3 regions of the Streptomyces sp. NPDC026301 genome follow, and region 2 is predicted to be linked to each of the others. Evidence: riboswitches for the same ligand, from Rfam matches in the RefSeq annotation. Region 2 holds a riboswitch; each other region holds the start of a gene.
What was found. A riboswitch is a leader RNA that binds a small molecule or an ion and turns the genes downstream of it on or off. The one in region 2 is predicted to bind cobalamin.
Positions count from the first base shown of each region.

Region 1: another riboswitch for cobalamin. It lies ahead of ACZ4MH_RS17890 (ribonucleoside-diphosphate reductase subunit alpha); the one in region 2 lies ahead of cobN (cobaltochelatase subunit CobN).
Region 3: another riboswitch for cobalamin. It lies ahead of ACZ4MH_RS05870 (prenyltransferase/squalene oxidase repeat-containing protein); the one in region 2 lies ahead of cobN (cobaltochelatase subunit CobN).

Region 1 is NZ_JBVHPN010000009.1:158,260-168,446, reverse strand. It holds gene mctP (monocarboxylate uptake permease MctP) at 1-972, shown strand, start outside; gene ACZ4MH_RS17895 (GNAT family N-acetyltransferase) at 1,079-1,594, shown strand; cobalamin riboswitch at 1,671-1,802, shown strand; gene ACZ4MH_RS17890 (ribonucleoside-diphosphate reductase subunit alpha) at 1,956-4,385, shown strand; gene ACZ4MH_RS17885 (ribonucleotide-diphosphate reductase subunit beta) at 4,385-5,437, shown strand; gene def (peptide deformylase) at 5,531-6,175, opposite strand; gene ACZ4MH_RS17875 (tetratricopeptide repeat protein) at 6,278-7,264, opposite strand; gene ACZ4MH_RS17870 (HD-GYP domain-containing protein) at 7,550-8,884, opposite strand; gene ACZ4MH_RS17865 (HD-GYP domain-containing protein) at 8,881-10,187, opposite strand, start outside.
Region 2 is NZ_JBVHPN010000030.1:24,880-35,066, forward strand. It holds gene cobN (cobaltochelatase subunit CobN) at 1-3,073, opposite strand, end outside; cobalamin riboswitch at 3,143-3,298, opposite strand; gene cobG (precorrin-3B synthase) at 3,342-4,793, shown strand; gene ACZ4MH_RS32555 (precorrin-8X methylmutase) at 4,790-5,437, shown strand; gene ACZ4MH_RS32560 (precorrin-2 C(20)-methyltransferase) at 5,434-6,966, shown strand; gene ACZ4MH_RS32565 (cobalt-precorrin-6A reductase) at 7,054-7,836, opposite strand; gene ACZ4MH_RS32570 (cobalt-precorrin-5B (C(1))-methyltransferase) at 7,848-9,002, shown strand; gene cobM (precorrin-4 C(11)-methyltransferase) at 9,037-9,786, opposite strand; gene cbiE (precorrin-6y C5,15-methyltransferase (decarboxylating) subunit CbiE) at 9,783-10,187, opposite strand, start outside.
Region 3 is NZ_JBVHPN010000003.1:3,029-13,215, forward strand. It holds gene ACZ4MH_RS05840 (DinB family protein) at 1-403, shown strand, start outside; gene ACZ4MH_RS05845 (aggregation-promoting factor C-terminal-like domain-containing protein) at 458-814, opposite strand; gene ACZ4MH_RS05850 (ECF transporter S component) at 1,201-2,049, opposite strand; gene ACZ4MH_RS05855 (ABC transporter ATP-binding protein) at 2,046-3,695, opposite strand; gene ACZ4MH_RS05860 (energy-coupling factor transporter transmembrane component T) at 3,692-4,855, opposite strand; gene ACZ4MH_RS05865 (SCO2322 family protein) at 4,852-5,580, opposite strand; gene ACZ4MH_RS05870 (prenyltransferase/squalene oxidase repeat-containing protein) at 5,577-6,833, opposite strand; cobalamin riboswitch at 7,012-7,151, opposite strand; gene ACZ4MH_RS05875 (MBL fold metallo-hydrolase) at 7,234-8,271, opposite strand; gene ACZ4MH_RS05880 (aldehyde dehydrogenase) at 8,401-9,852, shown strand; gene ACZ4MH_RS05885 (ferredoxin) at 9,857-10,090, shown strand.

The DNA of each region.
Region 1 (10,187 bases), on a different contig from region 2:
CTGGGCGGCTTCGAGCACATCTTCCACACGGCGGGCGACGCCTTCGCGCAGACGAACCCGGCCACCGGCAAGCCGCGCGGCGAGCTGGCGAGCGGCCCCAACGCGCAGTGGGCGTACGGGACGCTGGCGCTCGGCTCGGCGCTGGCGCTGTTCATGTACCCGCACTCGATCACGGCCACGCTCTCCTCGCGCAGCCGTAACGTGATCCGCCGCAACACCACCATCCTGCCGCTGTACTCGCTGATGCTCGGCCTGCTCGCGCTGCTGGGCTTCATGGCGATCGCGGCCGGGATCAAGGTGCAGAACGGGCAGCTGGCGATCCCGCAGCTGTTCGAGAACATGTTCCCCGACTGGTTCACGGGCGTGGCGTTCGCCGCGATCGGCATCGGCGCGCTGGTGCCCGCCGCGATCATGTCGATCGCCGCGGCGAACCTCTTCACCCGCAACATCTACAAGGACTTCCTCAAGCCGGGCGCCACGCCCGCGCAGGAGCACAAGGTCGCCAAGCTGGTGTCGCTGCTGGTGAAGGTCGGCGCGCTGGCGTTCGTCCTGACGATGGACAAGACGGTGGCGATCAACTTCCAGCTGCTGGGCGGCATCTGGATCCTGCAGACCATGCCGGCGCTGGTGGGCGGCCTGTTCACCCGCTGGTTCCACCGCTGGGCGCTGCTCGCCGGCTGGGCGGTCGGCATGGTGTACGGCACGGTCGCGGCGTACGGCGTGGCGAGCCCCACGCAGAAGCACTTCGGCGGCTCGAACGCGGAGATCCCCGGGATCGGCGAGATCGGCTACATCGGCCTGACCGCGTTCGTGCTCAACGTCCTGGTGACGGTGGTCCTGACGGTCGTCCTGCGGGCCGTGAAGGCCCCTGCCGGCATCGACGAGACCTCGCCCGAGGACTACACGGCGGACGCCGGTGACAAGGGCGTCCAGGTGGACCTGCCGCCGGCCACGGCGGGCGCCGCCCACTAGGTCGTGACCGCAGAGTCCCGCCTGAGCTCATGACGGCCGACGGGCCGCCGGTGGAAACCGGCGGCCCGTTGTCGTACCCCCGGTGCACACTGAGCGCATGGATCCCATGGACATCGTGGTCAGGCGGATACGTACGGAGGAGCACGCGTGGCTGGGCGAGATCACGGCCCAGGCGTATCTCGGTGACGGGCTGCTCGACTTCGGGGAGGACGACGGCTATCTGCCCCTGCTGCGGGACGTGGCGCGGCGGGCCGCCGAGGCGGAGGTGCTGGTGGCCGTGGCGGACGGCGAGGTGCTGGGCGGGGTGACGTTCGTGCCGGCGGGCGGTCCGTGGGCGGACATCGCGCGGCCGGGCGAGGCGGAGTTCCGGATGCTGGCGGTCGCGAAGGAGGCACGCGGCAGAGGCGCGGGCGAGGCGCTGGTGCGCGCGTGTCTGGAACGTGCGCGGGAGACCGAGGGCTGCGCACGTCTCGTGCTGTCCTCCCAGCGCTCGATGCTCAGCGCGCACCGCATCTACCGTCGCCTGGGGTTCACGCGGACCCCGGACCGCGACTGGCATCCGATACCGGACGCCGGCCCGCTGCTGACGTTCGCCCGGGAGCTGACGCCTTCGCAGGGGTGACCATCCGTGCGTACGGCTGCACGGACAGCAGCGTCGCGACACAAGATATGGGAACGCTCGCGCGGGGCGACACAAGATGTATGCTCGTGCTCGCTGTCGCCGCAGGGGAATCCGGTGCGAATCCGGAACTGTCCCGCAACGGTGTGCTGAGTGGGCATTTGTGCCGCGCTCGCCGAGTCCGAGGACCTGCCGACGGTACGTCCGTATCCGTTCCGGTGCGGGCGTCGAGACGTCCGGGCTCCGTGGGATGGGCCGGTGGACGCTGCGTGGTGTGCCCGCGTGCCCGGCAGGGCTCCGGCGCGGCTGCCCGTACGCCTCCGACCGCCCTCCCCCGGCCCCAGCCGAGTGAGGAGAGCACAAGGTGACCATCGCGCCAGCGGAGTCAGCACAAGAGGCGCAGGCGGCACAGGAGAAGCGGGCGGCACAGGAGGCGCGGGCGACGACCGCGCGGCCCGACGACGGCCCCGGTACGGCCCTGCTGCGCACCCTGACCGACCTCACCGCCGACCTGCCGGCCACCGACCCGGGCAAGGTCGCCGCGGCCGCGCTGCGCGGCCGGCACGCCGGCTCGGACGCGGCGGAGCTGCGCGAGCTGGCGATGGAGGCCGCGGCCGGGCTGATCGGCGATGAGCCGCAGTACTCCAAGCTGGCCGCCCGGCTGCTGACCGCCGCGGTCGCCGAGGAGGCCGCGAGCCAGGGCGCGACGGGCTTCGCCGCCTCGGTCGCCACGGGGCACCGCGAGGGTCTGATCGCCGACGGCACGGCGGAGTTCGTCCGGACGCACGCCGCCACGCTGGACGCGCTGGTCGAGGCGGCCCTCCAGGACGGCGCCGACGACCGCTTCGGCTACTTCGGCCTGCGCACGGTCTACTCCCGCTACCTCCTCCGGCACCCGATCACCCGCAAGGTCATCGAGACCCCGCAGCACTTCCTGCTGCGCGTGGCCTGCGGCCTGGCCGAGGACCACTCGGACCGCGCCGTCCAGGACGTCGCCGCGCTGTACGCGCTGACCAGCACGCTCTCCTACCTGCCCTCCTCCCCCACGCTCTTCAACTCCGGCACCCGCCACCCGCAGATGTCCTCCTGCTATCTGCTGGACTCGCCGCTGGACGAGCTGGACTCGATCTACGACCGCTACCACCAGGTCGCGCGCCTCTCGAAGCACGCGGGCGGCATCGGCCTCTCGTACTCCCGGGTGCGCGCCCGCGGTTCGCTGATCCGCGGCACCAACGGGCACTCCAACGGCATCGTGCCGTTCCTGCGGACCCTCGACGCGAGTGTCGCCGCGGTGAACCAGGGCGGCCGCCGCAAGGGCGCCGCCTGCGTGTATCTGGAGACCTGGCACGCGGACATCGAGGAGTTCCTGGAGCTGCGCGACAACACCGGTGAGGAGGCGCGGCGTACGCACAACCTGAACATCGCGCACTGGATCCCGGACGAGTTCATGCGCCGGGTCGAGGCGGACCAGGACTGGTCGCTGTTCTCGCCGGCGGACGCGCCGGAGCTGGTGGACCTGTGGGGCGCGGAGTTCGACGCCGCGTACCGGCAGGCGGAGGCCGACGGAAAAGCGATCAAGGCCGTCCCCGCGCGGACGCTGTACGCCCGCATGATGCGGACCCTGGCGCAGACCGGCAATGGCTGGATGACCTTCAAGGACGCCGCCAACCGCACCGCGAACCAGACCGCCGAGCCGGGCCGGGTCGTGCACTCCTCGAACCTGTGCACGGAGATCCTGGAGGTCACGGACGACGGCGAGACGGCCGTCTGCAACCTCGGCTCCGTCAACCTCGCCGCGCACCTGGGCGCGGACGGCGAGCTGGACTGGGCCAAGCTGGACGCCACGGTCCGGACGGCCGTCACCTTCCTCGACCGCGTCGTGGACATCAACTTCTACCCGACCGAGCAGGCCGGCGCGTCCAACTCCCGCTGGCGACCGGTGGGACTGGGCCTGATGGGCCTCCAGGACGTGTTCTTCCGGCTGCGCTTGCCGTTCGACTCCCCCGAGGCGCGCGAGCTGTCCACCCGTATCTCCGAGCGGATCATGCTCGCCGCGTACGAGGCGTCCGCCGACCTCGCCGAGCGGCACGGCCCGCACCCGAACTGGGCGGCGACCCGCACCGCCCGCGGCGTGCTGCACCCCGACCACTACCCCAATGCCGAGCCCCGCTGGGCCGACCGCTGGGCCGCGCTGCGCACCCGTATCGCGGCGACCGGCATGCGAAACTCACTCCTTCTGGCGATCGCCCCCACCGCGACCATCGCCTCCATCGCGGGCGTGTACGAGTGCATCGAGCCGCAGGTCTCCAACCTTTTCAAGCGCGAGACGCTGAGCGGGGAGTTCCTGCAGGTCAACGCGTACCTGATCGAGGAGCTCAAGGCGCTGGGCCTGTGGGACGCGCGGACCCGTGACGCGCTGCGCGAGGCCAACGGCTCGGTCCAGGACCTGGAATGGGTGCCGGAGGACGTCCGCGCGCTGTACCGCACGGCCTGGGAGGTCCCGCAGCGCGCGCTGATCGACATGGCCGCCGACCGCACTCCCTACCTGGACCAGAGCCAGTCCCTGAACCTCTTCATGGCGGCGCCCACCATCGGCAAGCTCAGCTCGATGTACGCCTACGCGTGGAAGCGCGGCATCAAGACCACGTACTACCTGCGGTCCCGCCCGGCGACCCGGATCGCGCAGTCCGCGCGCGGCACGGCCGCCGCCGCCCCCGTACCCCAGCAGGCGACCGACCCCGAGGCGATCGCCTGCTCCCTGGAGAACCCCGAGTCCTGCGAGGCATGCCAGTAATGACCACCGCACCCGAGAGCGCCGCCGCCACCCACACCGTCGGCGCGACGCACAAGAACCTCCTCGACCCGGGCTTCGAGCTGACGCTGCGTCCGATGCGGTACCCGGACTTCTACGACCGCTACCGCGACGCGATCAAGAACACCTGGACCGTGGAGGAGGTCGACCTCCACTCCGACGTGGCCGACCTCGCCAAGCTGTCGCCGGGCGAGCAGCACCTGATCGGCCGGCTGGTCGCCTTCTTCGCGACCGGCGACTCGATCGTGTCGAACAACCTGGTCCTCACTCTCTACAAGCACATCAACTCCCCCGAGGCGCGGCTCTACCTGAGCCGGCAGCTCTTCGAGGAGGCCGTGCACGTCCAGTTCTATCTGACGCTGCTGGACACGTACCTGCCCGACCCGGACGACCGCGCCGACGCGTTCGCCGCCGTCGAGAGCATCCCGTCCATCCGCGAGAAGGCGCAGTTCTGCTTCCGCTGGATGGACTCCGTCGAGAAGATCGACCGGCTGGAGACCAAGGCCCACCGCCGCCGCTTCCTGCTGAACCTGATCTGCTTCGCGGCCTGCATCGAGGGGCTGTTCTTCTACGGTGCGTTCGCCTACGTGTACTGGTTCCGCTCGCGGGGCCTGCTGCACGGCCTGGCGACGGGGACGAACTGGGTCTTCCGCGACGAGACCATGCACATGAACTTCGCGTTCTCCGTCGTGGACACCGTCCGCGAGGAGGAGCCGGAGCTGTTCGACGCGGAGCTGGAGCAGCAGGTCACCGACATGCTGAAGGAGGCCGTGGAGGCCGAGCTGCAGTTCGCCGAGGACCTGTGCGGCGACGGCCTGCCGGGCATGAACACGGCGTCGATGCGGGAGTACCTGCAGTGCGTGGCCGACCAGCGGCTGCAGCGGCTCGGCTTCGCACCGGTGTACGGCTCGGAGAACCCGTTCTCCTTCATGGAGCTGCAGAACGTCCAGGAGCTGACCAACTTCTTCGAGCGCCGCGCCTCGGCGTACCAGGTGGCGGTCGAGGGCTCGGTCTCCTTCGACGACGAGTTCTAGAACGGCTGCCGGACTTCTGGCACGGCTGCCGGAAACCGCGCTGCCCCCGAACGGGTGTTCCGTTCGGGGGCGGCGCCGGATGTACGCGGGGCGTCAGTCGTTGGCGACGACCGGGTAGCGCGGTTCGCCCTCTGCCATCTGCTTCAGGACGTCCTTGCGGTCGCGCTTGGAGAGGCGGTCGATGTAGAGGTATCCGTACAGGTGGTCCGTCTCGTGCTGCAGGCAGCGCGCGAAGTAGCCGGTGCCCTCGACGGCGATGGCGTTGCCCTCGATGTCCTGGCCGCGCACCACCGCGTAGTCGGGCCGCGGGAGCTCGGCGTAGGCGCCGGGGACCGACAGGCAGCCCTCGTTGGAGTCGTCCAGCACCCGGCGGTCGGCCGGCAGCTCGTCCAGGACCGGGTTGCAGACCGCGCCGACGTGGCGTACGCCCTGGTCGTCCATGCAGTCGTAGACGAAGACCTTCAGGTCGACGCCGATCTGGTTGGCGGCCAGGCCCACGCCCTCGGCGGTGCGCTGGGAGGCGAACATGTCGTCGACGAGCCGCGCGAGCTCGTCGTCGAACGCGGTGACGTCCTTGCACTCCTTGTGGAGCACCGGATTGCCGACCACGGTGATCGGGCGGGAGGTGCCGCGCTCGCGGTACGCCTTCTCGCGCGCGTCCGCGTCGGTCACGTCGTCGATGAACTCGGTGTCCACCTGCTGATCGCCGTCCTGATCAAACCCAGTTTGCTGCGCCATGTCCGCCGCACGCCTTCCGCGATGTTCCGCAAAGATTCTTCTTAGCTGCCCGTACAGGGTACGGGGGCCCGCCGTGCGCCCGCCGACACAGCTCGTGGCGGCTCAGCAGACCTCTTCGAGGTCCCGCCACTCGCGGGTGTCCGGGCTGTCGGCCACCCAGCCGTCCAGCAGGCCGCGCACCAGCCCGGCGGGCGCGGCGATGCCGCACTCACGCTCGGGCACCCACAGGGAGCCGGAGCCGGCCGTGCGGTGCCCGAGCGGGCCCGGATGGCCGGGCTCGCTGTGGTCGTGCGGGTCCAGGTGCTCGCCCTCGCCCTCGTCGCTGGGCATCCGGCTCTCGGAGCACGTGCGGCACAGCAGGCGGACGGAGGAGGACCAGTCCTCGGCGGCGTACCCGGCGTCCGCGGCCAGCCGCTCGAGGGCGTCCCGGTCGGCCTCGCCGGCGGCCTCGAGGAGGACGACCCAGGTGGGCACCGGCGAGGGCGCCCACAGCTCGATCTCGTCGAAGACGGGGTAGGAGGGCCCGGCCGTGGTCGTGCGCTCGCCGTGCGGTACGCCGTCGTGCAGCACCACCTCGCCCCAGCGGCGCCCGGAGGACGGCAGCGGGATGGAGAGCACCTCGATGCGGGCGGGGTCCAGCCGGCGGCCCCAGACGACCTCGGCCTCGCCCTCGGGCGAGAGGCGGACCGCGGCGCTGCCCAGCTGCATGCCGCGCGGCTCTCCGGAGGGCGCGCCCTCGCCGGGGACGTGCAGGCCGTACGCCTGCCAGGCGCGCCGGGCCAGCGGCCAGTCCTGCAGGGCGGTGGCCGCGATGCCCACGTTCCACCAGTCGGGGGCTCCGGCCTCGCGCTCCAGGAGGGCGACGGCGCGCAGTCCGGCCGTGCGCGCCTGCTCCCAGTCGTGCCGGAACTTGTGCAGCAGGGCGAGGTTGAACCAGGACTCCGACAGCCACGGCTCCATGTCGGCGGCGCGGGTGAGCAGCGCGCCCGCGTCCTCGTAACGGCCGTCGCCGATCAGCGTGAAAGCGCGGTCGGTCGCCTGCCGCCACGAGGCGGAGGGCCGGTGCCGTACCTTGCCGAAGATCTTCACGATTCCCGCCTGCCGATTGCTTCCTTGGTGCCGTCCGGTGGACGGCCGAGGGCTCACTCGACAACCTGCCACAGTTTGCCGCCGGGCTCAGCCCGATGACCGGCGCCCCCTGCTGCTCCTTGCCTCGCGCAGCCCCCTCGGCCCCGCTCCCCGGGGCCTCCTTCGCATCCAACCATGCCCATATCCGAGGCCGCTCATTACCCATCGGTTCTGTGACCTTGAACCGGTACCCCGATACGTGACGGCTACCCCTGTGGGCACCGCGCGCACGGCGGGAAGGGCCGGTCAGGCGGGCCCGAGGGGCCGGGAGAGCACTCGGGCGAGGGCCTCCACCACACGGGGTTCGAAGTCCTGTGCGGTCGACAGGCGGAGCCGTTCCAGGGCACGCAGCGTGCCCCCGGGGCCGCCGTCCCCGCCCGCGAGGTCGTCGTAGGCGTTCACGGTGCGCACGATACGGGCGGGCAGCGGCTGCTCCCGGAAGGGATCGGCCTGCCGCTCGACGATCACCGCCACCTCGGCGGGCACCCCGGTCTGGCGGACGACGGCCCCGCCGAGCAGGGCGATCCTGCGCTGCTCGGCGGACGGCAGGCCGGCGGTGGCGCCGCCGGTCACCGGGTCCACCAGGGACAGCTGCCCGATGTCGTGCATCAGCGCCGCGTACTCCAGGACGCTCAAGTCGGCCTCGCCGAGGCCCAGTTCCCGGCCGACGGCGCGGCTGAGGACGGCGACCCGGCGGGCGTGGCCCTGCGGGGTGTAGCCGGCGATCTCGGTGGCGCGGGCGAGGGAGGCGATGGTCTGCCGGTACGTGGCGCGGACGGCGGCGTAGCGGCGGAAGGAGAACTGGGTGAGGAGAAGCGGCAGGCAGAAGACGGGCAGCGCCCACAGGCCGGCGACGGCGGTGGCCAGGGCGATGACCAGGCCCGTCGCGCAGATCGCGGAGCCGATGCCGAGGAGGGCGCGCAGCTCGTCGCGGAGCAGGGGGCCGTACGGCCAGCCGGTACGGGCCCTGGCCAGGGCCGCGGCGAGCACGGCGTCGCACAGGGCGGTGAGCACGAGGATGCCGAGGAGGTAGCAGGTGTAGTACGTGCCGTCGCCGATCCAGGCGGCCAGCCGGCCGGTGGTGTACAGGGGCTGGAAGCAGGTCGCGGCGAAGCCGACGGTGAGGACGCGGCGGGCGATGTGGTCCAGGGCCGGGCCCCGGCCGAGCGCCACATGGGGGACGAGGCCGATGAGCCCTGCCGCGACGACGACGGCGACGGTCTGCAGGACGCCGTGCGAGGTGGGCCGCCCGCCGACCTCACCGAGCAGGGCGTAGGCCAGGGCTCCGGCGACGCCGAGCGGGGCGCTCTCGCGGTCGCCGGGCAGCGCGCCCGCGCCGCCGCGCGCGGGCGGCCCCGCGCCCCAGCGGGCCAGCTCACCGACCGCTATCAGGGCGCCGAAGGCGAGGGCGATACCGGGGTCGGCGAGGCCGTGCCAGAGGGTGTGGCCCAGCGCGAGGCAGGCGAGGGCGCCGGCCGCGGTGTGGACGAGGGCGACGGCACGGGGGGCGCCGGTGCGGTGCGGGACGGCGGGCGGGTCGGCGTGGCCCGCCGCTGCGGTCCGCGGCGCGGCGCCGCTCACCGCTCGCCCTTGGCGGCGCGGGGGTGCGGCGCCGCGGCGGCGGTACCGGGCGCGGGTACGGCCGCCGGGGCCGAGCGCCTGCGGAGCGGGACGCCCGCGCGCCGGGGCGGCGGCAGGGCGGGCCCGTCGGCGCCGGCGGTGACGACCTCGGGCTGCCAGCCGTGCCGGGCGAGCGCGGCGACCAGGGCGCGGACCATGCGCGGGTCGAGCTGGGCGCCCGCGCTGCGGCGCAGCTCGGCGACGGCGGCGGCGACCGGGCGGGCGCGGCGGTAGGAGCGGGTGGAGGTCATCGCGTCGAAGGCGTCGGCGACCGCGACCACCCGGGCGAATTCGGGGATCTCGCGCCCCCGGAGGCCGTACGGGTAGCCCTTGCCGTCCATGCGTTCGTGGTGGTGCAGGATCGCGGCCCTGGCCTCGCCGAGGAATCCGATGCCGCGGACGATCTCGTGGCCGTACTCCGGGTGCAGTTCGATGACGCGGCGCTCTTCGGAGGTGAGCGGGCCGTCCTTCTGGAGCAGTCGGGTGGGCACGCCGAGCTTGCCGACGTCGTGCAGGATGCCGGCGAAGCGCAGTACTTCGAGGCGGTCCTCGGCCATGCCCAGCTCGCGGGCGATCATCACCGAGGCGCGGCCGACGCGTTCGCTGTGGCCGCGGGTGTAGCGGTCCTTGAGGTCGACGGCCTGCACGAGGGCGCGGATGGTGGCCTGGTGCGCCGCGCGCTCGCGGTGGTACTGCGCGAAGACCCAGCAGGAGATGTACATGGGCAGCAGGACCAGGAGCGCGGCGGCGGGCCCGTAGGAGCTGCGCCAGAGGACGGCCATCATCAGCCCGGCCAGGCCGTGCACCAGGTGCGGGGCGAGCGAGCGGAGCAGCAGGCCGCGCCAGGCGGTGCGCGGCGAGTGCCGCTCGGCGGCGACGAGGACGCCGCCGTCCAGGACCGCCAGGACGGCGCAGAAGGCCGTCGTGGCGGCCGCGGCGGGCAGCAGCGCGTAGGGGAATTCGGGGGTGAGGACGGCGCGGCTGCCGCCCGCGCCGAAGACCTGCGCCGCGGCCCAGGCGGCCAGGGCCAGTTCGGCGGCGTGCCAGACGCGGCGGGCGGCGGCGGAGCGCTCCGCGGTACCGGAGAGGAGCGCGCCGGGGAGGACCACCAGGGCGGCAGCGGCGGGCGGCAGCAGGAAGACCCCGGCGAGCAGCACGGGGCAGCCCCACCGGGGCGGCATGCCGTCGCCGTGCCCCGGCGCGCCGCCGGCCGAGGTGCGGCCACCGGTCAGCGGGCAGTTGCGCATCCGCTCGCAGGCGGCGT
Region 2 (10,187 bases):
AGCAGCCGTCCAGGCCGCGGCCGTACGCGTAGCCGCCCCACACCGTGTAGACCTCCGCGAGGTCGGCGTCGGTGCGCCAGTCGCGCGAGTCGATGAGCTGGAGCAGGCCCGCGCCGTACGTCCCCGGGCGGGAGCCGAAGATACGGGTGGTGGCGCGGCGTTCGTCACCGTGCTCGGCGAGGTCGGCCTGCGCGTGCGCCCGTACGAAGTTCTGGTCGGCGGGCTCGTCGAGGCCGGCCACCAGGCGTACCGCGTCGTCCAGCAGGCCGATGGTGTGCGGGAAGGCGTCCCGGAAGAAGCCGGAGATGCGCAGGGTGACGTCGATGCGGGGGCGGCCCAGCTCGGCGAGCGGGACCGGCTCCAGGCCGGTCACGCGGCGCGAGGCGTCGTCCCAGACGGGGCGGACGCCGAGCAGCGCGAGGGCCTCCGCCACGTCGTCGCCCGCGGTGCGCATCGCGCTCGTGCCCCACAGGGACAGGCCGACCGAGGTGGGCCAGTCGCCGTTGTCGGTCCTGTACCGCTCCAGCAGCGAGTCGGCGAGCGCCTGTCCGGTCTCCCAGGCGAGCCGCGAGGGGACGGCCTTGGGGTCGACGGAGTAGAAGTTGCGGCCGGTCGGCAGGACGTTGACCAGGCCGCGCAGCGGCGAGCCGGAGGGGCCCGCCGGCACGAAGCCGCCCTTCAGGGCGTGCACGACGTGGTCGAGTTCGGCGGTGGTGCCGGCGAGGCGCGGGATGACCTCGCGGGCGGCGAAGTCGAGGATGTCGGCGACCTGCTGCCCGTGGTCGGCGGCCACGTCGGCCACCGCCGCCGGGTCCCAGCCCGCGTCCTCCATCGCCTGGACCAGGGTGCGGGCCTGCTCCTCTGCGGCGTCGGCGGTGGTGCGGGTGGCCGCGGACTCGTCCAGGCCGAGCGCCTCGCGCAGGCCGGGCAGGGCGGAAGTACCGCCCCAGATCTGCCGGGCGCGCAGGATCGCGAGGACCAGGTCGACGCGGGGCGCGCCGGCCGGCGCGCCGCCCAGTACGTGCAGCCCGTCGCGGATCTGGGCGTCCTTGACCTCGCACAGCCAGCCGTCGATGTGCAGCAGGAAGTCGTCGAAGCCGTCGTCGTCCGGGCGGTCCTCCAGACCGAGGTCGTGGTCGAGCCGGGCGGCCTGGATGAGGGTCCAGATCTGCGCGCGGATGGCGGGCAGCTTGGCCGGGTCCATGGACGAGATCTGCGCGTACTCGTCGAGCAGCTGCTCCAGGCGCGCGATGTCGCCGTACGAATCGGCGCGGGCCATCGGCGGTACGAGGTGGTCGACGAGGGTGGCGTGGACACGGCGCTTGGCCTGGGTGCCCTCGCCCGGGTCGTTGACCAGGAACGGGTAGATGAGGGGGAGGTCGCCGAGGGCTGCGTCCGGGCCGCAGGCCGCGGAGAGACCCGCGTTCTTGCCGGGCAGCCACTCCAGGTTGCCGTGCTTGCCCAGGTGGATCATGGCGTCGGCGCCGAAGCCGCCGTCCTCGGCAGCGGCGGCGATCCAGCGGTAGGCCGCCAAGTAGTGGTGCGAGGGCGGCAGATCGGGGTCGTGGTAGATCGCGATCGGGTTCTCGCCGAAGCCGCGCGGCGGCTGGATGAGGATCAGCAGATTGCCGCGGCGCAGCGCGGCCAGCACGATGTCGCCCTCGGGGTTGCGGCTGCGGTCGAGGAACATCTCGCCGGGCGCCGGGCCCCAGTGCTCCTCGACGGACTTGCGCAGCTCGGCGGGGAGGGTCGCGTACCAGCGCTTGTAGTCGGCGGCCGGGATGCGGACGGGGTTGCGGGCCAGCTGCTCCTCGGTGAGCCAGTCCTGGTCGTGGCCGCCGGCCTCGATGAGCGCGCGGATCAGCTCGTCGCCGTCGCCGGAGACCAGGCCGGGGATCTCCTCCTCGGGCCCGAAGTCGTACCCCTCCTCCCGGAGGCGGCGCAGCAGCTCGACGGCGGAGGCGGGGGTGTCCAGGCCGACCGCGTTGCCGATGCGGGAGTGCTTGGTCGGGTACGCGGAGAGCACCAGCGCCACCCGCTTGTCGGCGGGCGCGATGTGGCGCAGCCGGGCGTGGCGTACGGCGATGCCGGCGACCCGCGACGCGCGCTCGGGGTCGGCGACGTACGCCGGGAGGCCGTCCTCGTCGATCTCCTTGAAGGAGAACGGCACGGTGATCAGGCGGCCGTCGAACTCGGGCACGGCGATCTGGCTGGCCGCGTCCAGCGGCGAGACGCCCTCGTCGTTCTCCTCCCAGTCGGCGCGCGAACCGGTCAGGCAGAGCGCCTGCAGCACCGGCACGTCCAGGCCGGTGAGGGCCCCCGCGTCCCAGGACTCGTCGTCGCCGCCGGCCGAGGCCGTCGCGGGCTTGGTGCCGCCTGCCGCGAGCACCGTGGTGACGATCACGTCGACGGCGCGCAGCGCGTCGATCAGCTCGGGCTCGGGGGCGCGCAGGGAGGCGACGTACAGCGGCAGCGGGCGGGCGCCCGCGTCCTCGATCGCGCCGCACAGCGCGTCCACGAAGGCGGTGTTCCCGCTCATGTGGTGGGCGCGGTAGTAGAGCACCGCAACCGTGGGGGCGTCCGGGGCGACGTCCTTACGGGCCGTGCGCTCCAGCGGGCCCCAGGAGGGCGCGGCGGCCGGCGGCTCGAAGCCGTGGCCGGTCAGCAGCACGGTGTCGGAGAGGAAGCGGGCCAGCTGCTCCAGGTTGGCCGGGCCGCCGTGCGCGAGGTAGGCGTGCGCCTCGGCGGCGATGCCGACCGGGACGGTCGAGGCGGCCATCAGCTGGGCGTCGGGGGCCTGTTCGCCGGTGAGCACGACGACGGGGCGGCCGTCGGCGAGCAGCTGGTCCAGGCCCTCCTGCCAGGCGCGGATACCGCCGAGGAGGCGTACGACGACCAGGTCGCAGCCGTCCAGCAGGCCGGGCAGCTCGTCGAGGTCCAGCCGGGCGGGGTTGGCGAAGCGGTAGCCGACCGGACCGCTCGCCGCGCGGGCGCTGAGCAGATCGGTGTCGGAGGTCGACAGGAGCAGGATCCTGCGGTGCTCGGGGGCGCTGTCCTCGGACGAATGCAGCATGCGGCGTCGGGCCTTCCTCGGGGTCCGCGCCCCGGGCGGTGTCGGAATGGATCTCCCCCGCCCGGGCGGAGCCGAGTGCTGGGGAAGGGGAGTTCCTGGCTCACCCGGCCGCTGGGGCCGGGCTCACAGTGGCGGGACCGCGCCGGATTCGCACCGGGCTTCCTCCCCTGTCGCCGTCGCCGGCGATGATGACGGACCGGATGGCCCGCCGTGAGCATAGTAAGGGCCGCTCCCCGAGCGCGGGGCGGACGCCCGGGACGGGGTCGGTATGCTCGCCGCCATGCCCACGGCGACCAACCCTCCACCTCGGGACGAACCCCCCATACCGGTTCGCTCCGACGCCTGCCCGGGCACTTTGCGGCTGCACATGGCGGACGACGGTGCGCTGGCCCGCGTCCGGGTGCCCGGCGGCGTACTGACCGCTCCTCAGGCGGCCGCGCTGGCCGACGCGGCGGTCCGCCTCGGGGACGGCGCGCTGCACCTCACCTCGCGCGGGAATGTGCAATTGCGCGGCCTGGACGGCGACTGCGGCGCGGCCCTGGCGGGCCTGCTCGACGCGGCCGGACTGCTGCCCTCGTACCGCCACGAACGGGTACGCAACGTCGTCGCCTCCCCGCTGTCCGGCCTCGACGGCGCCGGACACGCGGACGTACGCCCCTGGTTGCGCGCCCTGGACGGCCTGTTGTGCGCGAGCGAGGCCGCGACCGCGCTCTCCGGACGCTTCCTGTTCGCGCTGGACGACGGGCGCGGGGACATGGCGGCGCTGGGGGCGGATGTGACATTGATCGCCTCGGGGGGCGACGCGCTGCTGCACGTGGGGGCGGCGGACGGCGCCCTTCGGGTGCGCGGTGCCGACGCTCCTCGGGGCGCGCTGTGCGCGGCCGAGGTGTTCCTGGAGGCGGCGGCGGAGATCGGCTCCCGTACGTGGCGGGTGCGCGATCTGCCGGACGGCGCGGGCCCGTTGGTGCGCACGACGGCCCGCCGACTGGAGACGGCCGGCATTCCCTGCACGTATGTGGCGAGCGCCTCGCTGCCTACGGAGGCGGCGCCCGCCCCCGGGATCGTCGACGGCCCCGTCGGCCACCGGGCGCTGTCCGTCCTCGCCCCCCTCGGCACCCTGACCGCCGACCAGTGGCGGCTGCTGGCCGACGCGGCCCGCGCGGACGGCGCCGGTGAAGTACGGCTGACCCCGTGGCGCGGCGTGGTCGTGCCCGGCCTCGACGGCCCCACCGCCGACGCCCGGCTGCGCGACCTGGCGGCGGCCGGCCTGATCACCGACGCCGCCTCCCCCTGGCACGGCGTCGGCGCCTGCATCGGCCGCCCCGGCTGCGCCAAGTCGCTGGCCGACGTGCGGGCGGACGCCGCGACGGCGCTCGGGACGGGCGGCGGGCTGCCCGTGTACTGGTCGGGCTGTGCGCGCCGCTGCGGTCACCCGCAGGGCCACTGGGTGGACGTGGTCGCCACCCCCGAGGGCTACGAGGTCGACGGGTACCGGGTCGCGGCGCGCGAAGTGGCTCTGCGTACTGTCGTGAGCGACGCCGCAGACATGAACGTGTCTTCAGGTGTATCTGATGTACCGGACCTAGGTGATGCACCGGTCCTTTCTGATGCACCGGTTCCTCCCGATGCGCCGGGCACTTCCGATGTACCGGATCTTGCCGTCGCCGTGGCGGCAGCGCGCACGACCACAGCGACCACAGCGACCACAGCGACGAGATGAGCGAGAGCACCGTGTTCGACTACGAGAAGGACGGGGCGGAGATCTACCGCCAGTCCTTTGCCACCATCCGCGCGGAGGCGGACCTCGCGGGGCTGCCCGCGGACGTCTCCCAGGTCGCGGTCCGGATGATCCACGCCTGCGGCATGACCGATCTCGTCCGCGACCTCGGGTACTCCCCGGACGTGGTGGCCCGCGCCCGTAAGGCGCTGCACGCCGGCGCGCCCATTCTGTGCGACGCGCAGATGGTCGCCAGCGGGGTCACCCGCAAGCGGCTGCCCGCCGACAACGCCGTGGTGTGCACCCTCTCGGAGCCGGGCGTGCCCGAACTGGCCGAGAAGCTGGGCACCACGCGCAGCGCCGCCGCGCTGGAGCTCTGGCGCGACCGCGGCCTGCTGGAGGGCTCGGTGGTGGCCGTGGGCAACGCGCCGACCGCCCTGTTCCGGCTGCTGGAGATGGTCGCGGAGGGCGCGCCGCGCCCGGCGGCCGTCCTCGGCATACCGGTGGGCTTCATCGGCGCGGCCGAGTCGAAGGACGCCCTCGCGGCGAACACGCTGGGCCTGGACTACCTGGTGGTGCGGGGCCGTCGCGGCGGCAGCGCGATGGCCGCGTCCGCCGTCAACGCGATTGCGAGCACCGCGGAATGAGCACCCCCACGGAGAGCGGCGCCGCTCCTCTGAACAGCGGCGGCACCGGGAAGCTGTACGGGGTCGGGCTGGGCCCCGGCGACCCGTCGCTGATGACCCTGCGGGCCGTCGAGGCCATCGCGGAGGCGGACGTGGTGGCGTACCACAGCGCCCGGCACGGCCGGTCCCGCGCCCGGGCGATCGCCGAGCGGCACCTGCGCCCCGACCACATCGAGGAGCTGCTGCGCTACCCGGTCACGGTCGAGACGACGGACCACCCCGGCGGCTACCGGGGCGCGCTGAACGACTTCTACGAGGAGGCCGCCGCCCGGCTGGCGGCGCACCTCGACGCGGGCCGCACGGTCGCCGTCCTCGCCGAGGGCGACCCGCTCTTCTACGGCTCGTACCAGCACATGCACAAGCGGCTCGCGCACCGCTACCCCACCGAGGTCGTCCCCGGGATCACCTCGGTCAGCGCGGCCGCGGCCCGGCTCGGTGAACCGCTCGTCGAGGCCGAGGAGACGCTGACGATCGTGCCGGGCACGCTGCCCGAGGACGAGCTGACGGCCCGGCTGGCCGCCGCGGACTCGGCTGTCGTGATGAAGCTCGGCCGCACCTTCCCGACCGTGCGCCGCGCCCTGGAGCGCACGGGGCGGCTGGCGGACGCACGGTACGTGGAGCGCGCGTACATGGACGGCGAGCGCACGGCTGCGCTGGCGGACGTGGACCCGGATTCGGTGCCGTACTTCTCGGTGGCCGTACTGCCGTCGCGCGTGGACACCGGGCCCGCGGTCCCTGAGTACGGCGAGGTGACGGTCGTCGGCACCGGCCCTGCCGGGGCGCCCTGGCTGACGCCCGAGTCGCGCGGCGCCCTCGACAACGCCACCGACCTGGTCGGCTACACGACCTACCTGGACCGGGTGCCGGTCCGGGCAGGGCAGGAGCGGCACGGCTCGGACAACAAGGTCGAGTCCGAGCGCGCGGAGTTCGCGCTGGACCTGGCGCGGCGGGGGCGGCGGGTGGCCGTCGTCTCCGGCGGCGATCCCGGGGTGTTCGCGATGGCCACCGCCGTGCTGGAGGTGGCGGCGCAGGAGGCGTACGCGGACGTGCCCGTACGGGTGCTGCCGGGCGTGACCGCGGCGAACGCGGCGGCCGCCCGCGCGGGCGCTCCGCTCGGCCACGACTACGCCACGATCTCCCTCTCGGACCGGCTCAAGCCGTGGGAGGTGATCGCCGAGCGGCTGGCCGCCGCGGCCGCGGCGGATCTGGTCCTGGCCCTGTACAACCCCGGTTCGCGCAGCCGGACCTGGCAGGTGGGCAAGGCCCGCGAGCTGCTCCTGGAGCACCGCGCGCCGGACACCCCGGTGGTGCTCGGCCGGGACATCGGCGGCCCCGAGGAGAGCGTCCGCATCGTACGGCTGGCCGACCTGGACCCGGCCGAGGTCGACATGCGCACGCTTCTGATCGTCGGCTCCTCGCAGACGCAGACCGTACGGCGCGAGAACGGCGAACAGATCGTCTGGACTCCGCGGCGGTACCCGGAGGACTGAGCCGGGCTTCGGGGGCGGCGGCTGCCTTTCGGGAGCGACGGCTGCCCTTCGGGGACAGCGGCTGTTTTTCGGGTGGCGCCCCCGGGGTCACGCCTCCGTGCGGAACGCGCCGCCCAGGTGCTCCGCCAGCCAGCGGACGGCCTGTTCCGGGCCGTCCGCGACGGGGACGCCGGCCGGGGCCGCCGGGCGGCGGACGACGACCACCGGGACGCCGGCCTCGCGGGCGGCCGTGAGCTTGGGCGCGGTGGCCGCTCCCCCGCTGTCCTTGGTGACCACCACGTCGATCCGGTGCGCGCGCAGCAGCGCCCGTTCCCCGTCGAGGGTGAACGGGCCGCGGTCGAGCAGCACCTCCATGCGCGGCGGGCACGGGCCCTCGGGCGCGTCCACGGACCGCATGAGGAACCACAGGTCGGCCAGGTCCGCGAAGGCGGCCAGGCCCATCCGGCCCGTGGTGAGGAAGACCCGCCGGCCCAGGTCCGGGAGGAGCGCCGCGGCCTCCTGGAGCGAGCCGGCCGAGTGCCAGTCGTCGCCGTCCCCGGGGGCCCAGCCGGGACGGCGCAGCGCCAGCAGGGGAACATGGGCCATGTCTGCGGCCGTCGCCGCGTTGAAACTGATCGTTCCGGCGAAAGGATGGGTGGCGTCGATGAGCACGTCCACCTGGTGCGCGCGCAGCCACTGGGCCAGCCCCTGCGCACCCCCGAAGCCGCCGATGCGGACCTCGCCCGGCGGCAGCACAGGGCGGGCGACACGGCCCGCGAGCGAGGTCGTCACGCGTACGTCGCCGGCCTGCGGGCCGTCGGCCAGCGCCGCGGCGAGACGGCGGGCCTCCGTCGTCCCGCCGAGTATCAGTACGTGCGTCGCGGCGTGCATCGGGACCTTCCATGAGTGAGGCGAGTGGCGGGCGCAGCGCCCAACTCAAGCACACCGGTCTGCGGCCCGGCTGGACGACCGGCGCCTGCGCGACGGCGGCGGCCACCGCCGCGTACACCGCGCTGCTGAGCGGCGACTTCCCCGACCCGGTGACGATCACGCTGCCCAAGGGGCAGACGCCCGCCTTCGCGCTGGCGGTGGAGGAGCTGACCGAGGACCGGCCCGGGAAGGCGCCTGGGGGGCCGTCGGGGCGCCGGGCGACGGCCGGCGTGGTCAAGGACGCCGGCGACGACCCCGACGTCACGCACGGCGCGCTGGTCCGCGTCACCGCACGCGCCCTGCCGCCCGGCTCCGGCGTGGTCTTCAAGGCCGGACCGGGCGTGGGGACGGTGACCCGCCCCGGCCTCCCCCTCGACGTCGGCGAGCCGGCCATCAACCCGGTACCGCGCCAGATGATGCGCGACCACCTTGCCCAGGTCGCCGCGCGCCACGGGGGCGGCGAGCCGGACGTCGAGCTCACCGTCTCGGTCGACCACGGCGAGGAGATCGCCCGCTCCACCTGGAACCCGCGGCTCGGCATCCTGGGCGGCCTGTCCATCCTCGGGACGACCGGCATCGTCGTGCCGTACTCGTGCTCGGCCTGGATCGACTCGATCCGGCGCGGCGTGGACGTGGCCAGGGCGGCCGGCCGTACGCACGTGGCCGGCTGCACCGGCTCGACGTCCGAGAAGACCGTGGTGGCCGAGTACGGCCTGCCCGAGGACGCCCTCCTGGACATGGGCGACTTCGCGGGCGCGGTACTGAAGTACATCCGCCGGCACCCGGTCGACCGGCTCACGATCTGCGGCGGCTTCGCCAAGCTCTCCAAGCTGGCCGCCGGCCACCTGGACCTGCACTCCGCCCGCTCCCAGGTCGACAAGGGCTTCCTGGCCGGGCTGGCCCGGCAGGGCGGCGCCGACGAGGCGCTGGCCACGGAGGTCGCGGCCGCCAACACCGGCCTCGCCGCGCTCCAACTGTGCGCGGCGGCCGGAGTCCCACTGGGCGACCTGGTGGCGGCCACCGCCCGCGATCAGGCCCTCGAAGTGCTGCGCGGCGCCCCCGTGGCGGTCGACGTCATCTGCATCGACCGCGCGGGCAACGTGGTGGGGCGCAGTACGGTGCGCTGACGCACGGCCTCCTGGGACACGTGGCCCGCGGGCGTCAGCACACGTGACGGTCGCGCTCCGCCGAGTACAGGTGGCTGTCCCGGAACTGCTCGGCGCCCAGCGTGCGGCCGACGATGATGACGGCCGTACGGACGATCCCCGCCGCCTTCACCTGGTCCGCGATGTCCTCCAGGGTGCCGCGCAGCACGAGCTCGTCGGGCCGGCTGGCCATCGCGACCACCGCGGCGGGGCAGTCCGCCCCGTAGTGCGGCAGCAGCTCTTCGACGACCCGGTCCGCGTACCGGGCGGCGAGGTGCAGCACCAGAAGGGCACCGCTGCGCCCCAGGGTGGCCAGGTCCTCGCCCTCGGGCATCGCGGTCGCCTGCTGCGCGATACGGGTGAGGATGACCGTCTGGCCGACCGTGGGCACGGTCAGCTCCCGCTTGAGCGCCGCCGCTGCCGCCGCGAACGCCGGTACGCCGGGCACCACCTCGTAGGGCACACCGGCCGCGTCCAGGCGCCGCATCTGCTCGGCGACCGCGGAGAAGACCGACGGGTCGCCGGAGTGCAGCCGGGCCACGTCGTGCCCGGCCTCGTGCGCGCTGATCACCTCGGCGGTGATCTCGTCGAGGTTCAGCTGCGCGGTGTCCACCAGCCGGGCGTCCGGCGGGCATTCGGCGAGCAGTTCGCGCGGTACGAGGCTGCCCGCGTACAGGCAGACCTGGCAGGCGGCGAGCGTCCGGGCACCGCGCACCGTGATCAGGTCGGCGGCACCGGGGCCCGCGCCGATGAAGTACACGGTCATCTGTCGTCTCCTGAGAGTGCTTCGTAGTCGTCGGTGCCTTCGGGCCGGCCGACTTCCTGGGAACGGCCGTCGCTTACGGGGTCCTTGCGCACGGCCCACTGGGTGACCGGCATGGCCTGCCGCCACCCGGTGAAGCCGCCCACCGGTACGGCGTGCGCGACGGCCAGCCGTACCAGCTCGCCGCCGTGCTTCCGGTACCAGTCGGCGAGCAGCGCCTCGGACTCCAGCGTCACGGTGTTGGCCACCAGCCGGCCGCCGGGCGGCAGCGCGTCCCAGCAGGCCGCGAGCAGCCCGGGGCGGGTCAGCCCGCCGCCGATGAAGACCGCGTCCGGTGCCGGCAGGCCGGACAGGGCGTCCGGGGCCGGGCCGGTGACGACCCGTAGGGCCGGTACGCCGAGCCG
Region 3 (10,187 bases), on a different contig from region 2:
GGTGCCGCCCGAGCGCCTCTCCGAGAAGGGCGTCCCGCCGTCCGGGCTGAGCCTGCACGGCCTGGTCCGCCACCTCGCAGGCGTGGAGCACTGGTGGTTCCGCGTGCAGTTCGCGGGCGAGCGGGACGACTTCCCGTACTACTCCGACGACGACCCCGACCAGGACTTCGAGATGCTGGAGGGGGACGTCGAAGAAGAGCTCGCGTTCTGGCGCGCCGAGTGCGCGCACTCCCGCAAGCTCGTCGCCGCCGCGCCCTCCCTGGACGTCACGGGCACCCATGCGGCCAGCGGGCAGCCGGTCTCGCTCCGCCGCATCCTGGTGCACCTGATCGCCGAGTACGCCCGGCACAACGGCCACGCGGACCTCCTCCGTGAACGCCTCGACGGCGCGACCGGGGTCTAGGACCCGGGCACGCCGTCGGGGGACAGATGGTGAGGGGGAGGAGCCGCCCCTGGCTCAGTACCAGTTGTGGGACTGCCAGAAGGTCCAGGCGCCGCAGGGGCTGCCGTAGCGGTCGTTCATGTAGTTCAGGCCCCACTTGACCTGGGTGGCGGGGTTGGTCTTCCAGTCCGCGCCGGCCGAGGACATCTTCGAGCCGGGCAGCGCCTGGACGAGGCCGTAAGCGCCGGAGGAGGCGTTGGTGGCCTGGGGGTTCCAGCCGCTCTCGCGCTCCACGATGTTGCTGAAGCACTGGAACTGCCGCGCGTCCGGGATCTGCTGGTGCGCCGCGGCCTGGGCCTCGCTCGCGCCGGCCCGCTCGGCGGCCTGTGCGGGGGTCGCGGCGAAGGCGGCCGCGGCGGCGCCGAGCGCCACGGCACCGACGGCGGCGGCGCCCGCGGCCCGCTGACGGGTGACGAGACGGGGAGCGGTACGGCCGGTGGTGCGGCCGGTGGCCGAGGACACGGGGGACAGCACGGAGGAAGGACCTTCCGACGGAGACAAGGGGGGAGGCCGCCGAGGGCGAGACGAGTCGCGGGGGCGAGCCGAGTCGCCGGGGCGCGGTGAGGTTTGCGGACCCGGCGACCACTTCACCGTGGGAGGTGGCTCGGGGTTCCCGCAAGCACCGCCGGTACGTAAGGGCTTCGTAGCAGGCCCCGGGAACGGCGGCCGGAGCCGGGCGAGGGCCCGCGCCGGTTCCTCCTATCGGGCCTCGTATGTGACCAAGGTCCCTGTGCGGGGCTTCACAGGAGGGCTGCGCTCTAGGGCGCGTCTCTCGGGGCGGCGGGCACCGGTGCGTCGAAGGAGACCGGTGCGTCGAAGGCCGCGCGGCGGGTGGCGCGGCGGAGGGCCTTCAGGACGGAGGGGCCGACGGTGAGGGTGAGGACGATCGTGACCAGGGCGCGGGGGAGGTCCCAGCCGAGGGAGGTGGCCAGGCAGTAGGTGACGAAGCGGGCGAGGTTGTCGGGGAGCGGGTCGCCGGGGACGAAGGAGACGCCGGAGGCGAGGCCCGCGATGTACGGCCAGCCCTGGAGGTTCATGACCAGCCCGTACAGGAGGGAGGAGAGCGTGCCGTAGACCGCCAGCAGCAGCATCTCGCGGCGGCCGCGGAGCCGGTCGGGCCCCGGGAGCAGGCCCGCGCCCATCGACACCCAGCCCATCGACAGCATCTGGAACGGCATCCAGGGGCCGACACCGCCGGTGAGGAGGGCGGAGGCGAACATCGAGACCGCGCCGAGCACGAAGCCGAAGCCCGGCCCGAGCACCCGCCCGGACAGCACCATCAGGAAGAACATCGGCTCGATGCCGGCCGTGCCGGCGCCGAGCGGGCGCAGCGCCGCGCCCGCGGCCGCGAGCACGCCCAGCATGGCGATGGCCTTGGCGTCCAGGCCGACGTCCGCGATGGTCGCCACGACCACGGCGAGGAGGAGGGGGAGCAGGGCGGCGAACAGCCAGGGGGCGTCCTTGGAGTGCGCGAGGCCGGACGCGGAGTCCGCCAGCAGCGGCCAGCCGAAGGCCAGCACGCCGACGGCCGAGACCAGTACGAGCGCGGCCACCGACCGCGGCCCGAGCCGCACCGCCCGTACCCTCCTGTCCGTCCGTGGGCTCATGCCGTGTGCTCCAGCTCGGCCAGGGCGTGCGTGACCTGGGGCACGGTGAGCCAGGGAAGCGGCGCGAGGACCTTGGCGACCTGCGGGGCGAAGGACGGGGAGGCGACCACGACCTCGGCGGTCGGGCCGTCCGCGACGATCTCGCCGTCGGCGAGGATGACGACGCGGTGGGCGAGTTCAGCGGCCAGTTCGACGTCGTGGGTGGCGAGGACGATCGCGTGGCCCTCGGCGGCGAGGCCGCGCAACACCGCCACCAGGCGGGCCTTGGCCGCGTAGTCCAGGCCGCGGGTCGGCTCGTCGAGGAGGAGCAGCGGCGGCCGCGCGGTGAGGACCACGGCGAGCGCGAGCGCGAGGCGCTGGCCCTCGGAGAGGTCGCGCGGGTGGGTGCCGTCCGGGACGTCCGGCAGCAGCCGGGTGACCAGCGCCCGGCAGCTGCCCGGTGCCGCGCCCGCGTCGGCGTCCGCCGCCGCGCACTCGGCGCCGACGGTGTCCGCGTACAGCAGGTCGCGCGGCTCCTGCGGTACCAGGCCGACCCGGCGCAGCAGGTCGCGCGGCCCGGTGCGGTGCGGCACCGCGCCGCCCACGCGTACCGATCCGGCGGCCGACTCGTGCATCCCGACGAGCGTGTTCAGGAGCGTGGACTTGCCCGCGCCGTTGCGGCCCATCAGGGCGACGGTCTCGCCGGGGCGTACGGCCAGGTCGACGCGGTGCAGCGCGTCGATGCGGCCGCGGCGCACGGACAGCCCGGCGGCCTCGGCGACCGGCGGGGCGCCCTCGGCGACCGGCGGGACGGACGGCGCACCGGCCGCCTCGGGGGATGCCGGTGACCGTCCCGCCAGCCGCTCGCGCAGCGCGCCGGCCTTGCGGCGTGCGTCCCGTACGGTCAGCGGCAGCGGCGACCAGCCGGCCGCCCGGCCGAGGGCGACGACCGGCGGGTGGACCGGGGAGACCGCCATGATCTCCGCGGGCTCGCCGATGACCGGCGCGGCGCCGGGCGCGGGCAGCAGGATGACCCGGTCCGCGTACTGGACGACGCGCTCCAGCCGGTGTTCGGCCAGCAGGACCGTCGTGCCGAGGTCGTGGACCAGGCGCTGGAGGACCGCCAGTACCTCTTCGGCGGCGGCCGGGTCCAGCGCCGAGGTCGGCTCGTCCAGCACCAGCACCTTGGGATGCGTGGTGAGGACGGACCCGATCGCGACGCGCTGTTGCTGGCCGCCGGAGAGGGTGGAGATGGCCCGGTCGCGGAGGCCGGCGAGGCCGAGGAGGTCGAGGGTCTCCTCGACGCGGCGGCGCATCACGTCGGGCGCGAGGCCGAGCGATTCCATGCCGTACGCCAGCTCGTCCTCGACGGTGTCGGTGACGAAGTGGGACAGCGGGTCCTGGCCCACCGTGCCGACCACGTCGGCCAGTTCGCGCGGCCGGTGGGTGCGGGTGTCGCGGCCGTCGACGGTGACCCTGCCGTGCAGGGTGCCGCCGGTGAAGTGCGGTACGAGGCCGGAGACGGCGTTCAGCACGGTCGACTTGCCGACACCGGACGGGCCGACCAGCAGGCAGAGTTCGCCCTCGGGGACGGTCAGGTCGACCCCTTGGACGGCGGGCGCGCCCGCGTCCCCGTAGGTGACCGACACCTGCTCGAACCGGATCACGTCGTCTTCTCCTTCGGGTTCTTCGTACGCCGCTCGTCGGGTGGTACCGGGGCGACGAACGCCGGCACCAGCCCGACCAGCACCGAGAGCGCGGGCCAGAGGGGGAGCTCCGGGGCCGTCAGCGGTACGGCCGGCGGGTGCAGGGCGGCGGGCGCGTACGAGCCCGCCCAGATCATCAGCGCGGCCACCGCCGCGCCGGAGCCCGCGACCAGCCAGGCGCGCGGGCCCCAGCGGTCGGGCCGGTAGCGGGTGCGGACCGAGCGGCGGCCGCCCAGCCACAGCCCGGCGAGCGCGGCGGCGAGCCCGGCGGCCAGCACCGGAAGTCCGTAACCGGCGCCCTGGGCCGCGAGCAGTCCGTACGTGCCGGCGCAGATGCCGAGGAGGCCGCCGAGCGTGAGGGCCGTGGTGGTGTGCCGGACGGCGCGCGCCACCTGCGCGGTACGCCCGTACCCGCGGGCGTCCATCGCCGCCGCGAGCGCCACCGAACGCTCCAACGCGCCCTCCAGCACCGGCAGTCCGACCTGGAGCAGTGCCTTGACACCGCGGTCGGGGCGGCCGCGCAGCCGGCGCGCCGCGCGCAGCCGCTGGACGTCGGCGACCAGGTTCGGGGCGAAGGTCATCGCCACGACGACGGCCACGCCCGCTTCGTAGAGCGCGCCGGGCAGGGACTTCAGCAGGCGGGCCGGGTTGGCGAGCGCGTTGGCGGCGCCCACGCAGATCAGCAGCGTGGCCAGCTTCAGCCCGTCGTACAGCGCGAAGAGCATCCCCTCGGCGGTGACCCGGCCGCCGATCCGCACGCCGCGCGCCCAGTCGGGCAGCGGCACTTCGGGGAGCGTGACCAGGAGGTGCGTACCGGGGACGGGCGAGCCGAGTACGAAGGCGAAGACCAGCCGGATGGCGAGCACGACCAGGCCGAGCTTGACGAACGCGCCGTAGGACCGGGCCCAGGGCGCGTCGGAGCGGCGGGCCGCGACCACGTATCCGGCGACGCCGATGAGCAGGCCGAGGAGCAGCGGGTTGGTGGTGCGGGACGCGGCCGTCGCCAGGCCCAGCGCCCACAGCCACCACGCGCCGGCGTGCAGCGCACGCCCCCGCGTGGCGAGGGGAGCACGCAGCCGGGCGGGGGCGCGCAGCCGGGCGGGGGCTCGGGTGCCGGTCATCCGCGCCGGCGCCGGGCCTGCCACACCGCGGCGGCGCCGAGGACGGCAACCGCGGCGATGCCGCCCATCAGGCCGGCGGAGGGCCCACCGGCACCGGTGTGCTCGCCGGAGCCGGACGCACCGGAGCCGGACGCGCCACCATCGGGCGCCGCGGACCCGGTGGACCCGGTGGACTCGCCGGAGCCCTTCGACGACCCGCCCGCCTGCTCGGCGCAGCCCTTTTCCGGATAACCGGCTATCGCGCACAGCAGCGCACTGGAGTCGTACCGCAGCGGCGCCGCGACCGCGGCCAGCGCGTCGCCCGCGCTCGCGTCCTCGGGGACCCGCGCGCACTCCGTACGGGCCGCGGGCGGGTTCTCGCCCTTCGGGGCGTCGGCCGCCGTGCCGAAGTCGAGGACGACGGCGACCCGCTTGCGGCCGTCCGCCGCCTTCGTGCCGCCGCAGACCGCGTCGAAGTCGGCGGCCGCGCGCGGCTTCGTGGCGCGCGCGGAGTCGGCGCTGACGGTGAAGCGGAAGCCGGCCACGCCGCCGTCTGCGGGGCGGGCCGTCGAGGGCCCCTCGGTGGCGTACGTCCAGCCACCGCCCCCGTGGGCCGCCGCGTCCGCCGTCCAGAAGGACCAGTAGCGGTACTCCTCGGCGTGCGCGGGCGCGGCGGCCAGGCCCGTGGCCGTGCCGGCCAGGGCCAGGGCGCCGATGCCGCGTGCGATACGGACGGCGCTGCTCACAGCTGGTTCTGCTTCCGGCGGCCGCTCACCAGGAAGCCGATGCCGGCGCCCGCCGCCAGGCCGACGACCACGACCCACCACACGGAGATGCCGCCCTCGTCCTGCTTCTGGTCCTTGCCGTCCTGCCGGGCCGAGGCGGCCGCCGGCTTCGGGCCGGTCGCGTTGAGCTTCGTCACCAGGTCCGTGCCGCCGAAGTCGTGCGGGTCGCCGCCGGTGGCGTGCGTGGCGAGGATCAGCTGCGCGTACGCGGCCGGGCCGCTCTGCTTCGCCCAGGCCGCCGAGTGCCCGCGCAGCCAGCCCAGCGACCGCTTCGCCTCGTCGGCACGCCCCGCGGCGGCCAGCGCGACGACGGCGTCGGCGGTGTTGCCGACGTCCGGCTGCGCCTCGGCGCCGGGCATCGCGGACATCAGGTGGTGGCCGTGCGCGTCCAGGACGGAGACGAGGTGGGCCGCGCCGTCGGCGGCGGCCGCGTGCGGGTCCTTCGCGGCGTCCTCGCAGGACGCCGGCTTCGCGGCGTCCGCACCCGGCTCGACGACGAAGCCCTTCCCCAGCGCCCCCAGTACCGCGGCGGCCGTCGCGTCCTCATTGGCGGCGAGCTTCCCGTCCTTGGCCTGGAAGGCGAACGCGCCGCGGTCCTTCTTCTTCGCGTCGCAGCCGAGCCGGAAGGCGAGCAGCCCGTCGTACGGCGACGTGCCGCCCTTCTTGGCCGTCACCGACTCGGGCTTCGTGCCCGTGGCGGCCAGCGCGCCGATCACCACCGAAGTGGAGTTGGCGTCGCTCGGGGCGCCGGCGGCCGAGCCCCAGCCGCCGTCGTCGTTCTGGGCGGACTTCAGCCAGGAGACGCCCTTGCGCACCGCGTCCGCATGCCCGCCGACCGCGGCCAGCGCCTGCACGGCGGCGGCCGTCTGGTTGGTGTCCCGCATCGTCTTCGCGTCGCAGCCCTGCTTCGGGTCGGCGCGGTACGCGGTGAACGCGCCGTCGGCGCACTGCTGCCCGGCGAGCCAGTCCACCGCCGAGTCCGCCGGGCGCACGCCCGCGGTGTCCTGCGCCAGCAGCGCCAGCGACTGCCGCCAGACGCCGTCGTACTTCGGGTCCGTGCTGCCGTACAGGCCCTTCGGGAGCTTGGGGGACGCGGCGGGCGCGGGGTCGGCGGCGAACGCGGCGGGGGCAGCGGCCGCGCACAGCACGGCGGCGGCCAGGGCCGCGGCGCAGCGGCGCGCCGGGGCGGCGAGGGAGCGGGCCGTGATGGCCATGGGGTCGGTGCCTCTCGGTCGGTTCGCGGGGTGCGCGAGGTGGGAGGTCACGCAGCCGTACTCCGCCGCACCACGTCGCGCGCGGCGCGCGGGCGCGGTGGCACCGGGCTCAGCTCCGTATACCTCGACGGTGCCGCGCGCCGGACGGCCGATGAAGGGCGGCCGTACGGTACGCGGGAGCCTTGGGCGTGCCCCGCCGGGCGTTCCGGCTCGCTCCGGCGCACGGATGCGCGCCAGGGCTCACGGCTGCGGGTCAGCGCCGGTTTTCCACCGGCTTCCCCCGGTCGGGCACGAATGAACTTGTCCGGACCACTTTAACCGGCGGGTAGCGGCCGGTCTCCGGCACGTGCAGAAGGGCTGCGTGGCCGCCCGGGCCCACCGCCTCCGGCAGCCGCGTGCCTCACACCGCCCGGTACGTCACCGGTTCCGAGCCCGGCACCGGCTCGGCCAGCCCCGCCTTCACCAGGCGCCGCAGGTGCGCCTCGGCCTCGGAGACGGCGATGGTGCGCGAGCCGTACGGGATCTCCTCCCACGGGCGGTTCCACGTCATGGTCTCGGCGAGCTGCCAGGGCGTGAGCGGGGCGGCGAGCAGGGCGCGCAGGCCGCCGAGCCGTTCCTCGTGGTGCGCGACGAGCTCCGCCGCCCGCTCGGCGGCGCCGGTGAAGGCGTGCTGGTGGGCCGGGAGGACCTCGGCGACGCCGAGCCGCGCGATCCGCTCCAGGGAGTCCAGATAGTCGCCGAGGGGATCGGTGACCGTCGCGTCGTCCGGGTCCTCGTACAGGCCGACGTGCGGCGTGATGCCCGGCAGCAGGTGGTCGCCGGAGAAGAGCCGGCCGTGCCCGGGGCGCGCCGCCGGGTGCGCCTCCTCCAGGTGGAGGCAGACGTGGCCCGGTGTGTGGCCCGGCGTCCAGACCGCGCGCAGCCGCCGCCCCGCGAGGTCCAGCAGCTCGCCGGGGACGATCTCGCGGTCCGGGAGCGCGGGACGCTGGTCCGGGAGCCCGCGCGTGCGCCCCTCGGCGCGGGCCGCGTAGAGCGGCGCGAGGTGGTCCTCGGGCGCGCCAGCCGAGGCCAGTTTCGCGATGACGTACGTCAGCCACGTGCCCGGCTCGGCCTCACGGGTGCGGCGGACGACCTCCGTGTCGGCCGCGTGCATCGCGATCCACGCGCCGGACGCCTCCCTGACCCGCGCCGACAGACCGTGGTGATCCGGGTGGTGGTGAGTGACCAGGACGCCGTGCAGATCGGCCACGTCGGTGCCGCAGGCGGTGAGCCCGGCGGCGAGGGCGTCCCAGGAGTCCGGGTCGTCCCAGCCGGTGTCGATCAGCACCGGGCCGCGGTCCGTCTCCAGTACATGGACGAGGGTGTGCCCGAGCGGGTTGTCCGGTATGGGCACGGCGATGCTCCACACCCCGCCCCGGTGGTCGATCACGTGCGGCATGTCCTGCCCCTCCCGGCCCGCACGCCGTCGCGTGCCTCACCGTTGCCCACTATAGCTAGAACTGGTATCAGTTCTGATGCAGCGTCAGATTTACGTCACGTATCGCGGTGACCGCGGGAGGCGGAGTCGATGGCCGATCTGATCGAGCACGGACAGCTCTACATAGGCGGCGAGTGGGTCGATCCCGCAGGGCGGGACACCATCGAGGTCGTCTCCCCGCACACCGAGCAGGTCATCGGCCGGGTGCCGCACGCCTCCCGGGCCGACGTGGACCGCGCCGTCACGGCGGCCCGCGCGTCCTTCGACTCCGGCGTCTGGGCGGACACCCCGCTCGCCGACCGGATCGCGGTGATCACGCGGATCAAGGACGCGTTCGCCGTGCGGAGCGAGGAGTTCGCGCGGCTCATCAGCGCGCAGAACGGCACCCCGTACACCGCGGGCGTCATGGTGCAGTCGCTCGCCGCGATGCTGGCCTGGGACGCGGCGATCACGGTCGCCCGCGACTTCGCCTACGAGGAGCGGCGGCAGGGCCTCCTCGGGCCGCTGCTGATCCGCCGCGAGCCGGTCGGGGTGGTCGCGGCCGTGGTGCCGTGGAACGTCCCGCAGTTCACCGCCGCCGCCAAGCTCGCGCCCGCGCTGCTGGCCGGGTGCTCGGCGGTGCTGAAGGTGTCGCCGGAGACGCCGCTGGACGCGTATCTGCTCGCGGAGATCGCGGCCGAGGCCGGGCTGCCCGAGGGTGTGCTGTCCATCCTCCCGGCCGACCGGGAGGTCAGCGAGTACCTGGTCGGGCACCCGGGCGTGGACAAGGTGTCCTTCACCGGGTCGGTCGCGGCCGGCAAACGCGTCATGGAGGTGGCCGCGCGCCGGCTCACCCGCGTGACACTGGAGTTGGGCGGCAAGTCGGCCGCGGTGATCCTGCCGGACGCGGACCTGGACGCGGCGGTCGCCGGGATCACCCCCTTCGCCTGGATGCTCAACGGGCAGGCGTGTGTGGCCCAGACCCGCATCCTCGCGCCGCGCTCCCACTACGAGGAGATCGCCGAGCGGTTCGCCGCAGCGGCCACCGCCCTGAAGGTCGGCGATCCGCTGGACGCGGCCACCGAGGTCGGCCCGCTGGTCGCCGAGCGGCAGCGGCGCCGGTCGCTGGAGTACATCGCGGCCGGGCAGCAGGAGGGCGCCAAGGTGCTGGCCGGCGGCGGCCGCCCGGCGGACCAGGCCACCGGCTGGTACGTCGAGCCCACCCTCTTCGGCGAGGTCACGCCCGGTATGCGGATCGCCCGCGAGGAGATCTTCGGCCCGGTGATCTGCCTGCTGCCGTACGAGGACGAGGACGAGGCGGTACGGATCGCGAACGACTCCGACTACGGGCTCTCCGGATCGGTGTGGACGGCGGACACCGAGCGCGGCATCGAGGTGGCGCGCCGGGTGCGCACCGGCACGTACTCCGTGAACACCTTCAGCCTGGACATGCTCGGGCCGTTCGGCGGCTACAAGAACAGCGGCATCGGGCGGGAGTTCGGCCCCGAGGGGTACGGCGCGTATCTGGAGCACAAGATGATCCACCTCCCGGCGGGGGAGTGAGCGCATGGGCGACCGCTGGCAGGTGGAGGTGGACCGCGGGGTCTGCATCGGCTCGGGGCTGTGCGCGAGCATGGCGCCCGGGGACTTCCGGCTGGACTCCGCGCGGCAGTCGCACCCGGTGGCGGGCGAGACGGACGCCCGTGAGGCCGTGCTGTCGGCCGCCGAGGGATGTCCGGTCGAGGCGATCCTGATTACGGAGGCGGACTCCGGGGAATCAGTCTTCCCGCCGGAGGAGTAGCGCCGCCCCGTACGCCCCGCCCGCCCCGTCGAACGGATGAGCGAGCCCCTGGTCCGTACTTAGAGTTACCTGTGCGTTCCTCACGGTGATCTCATGA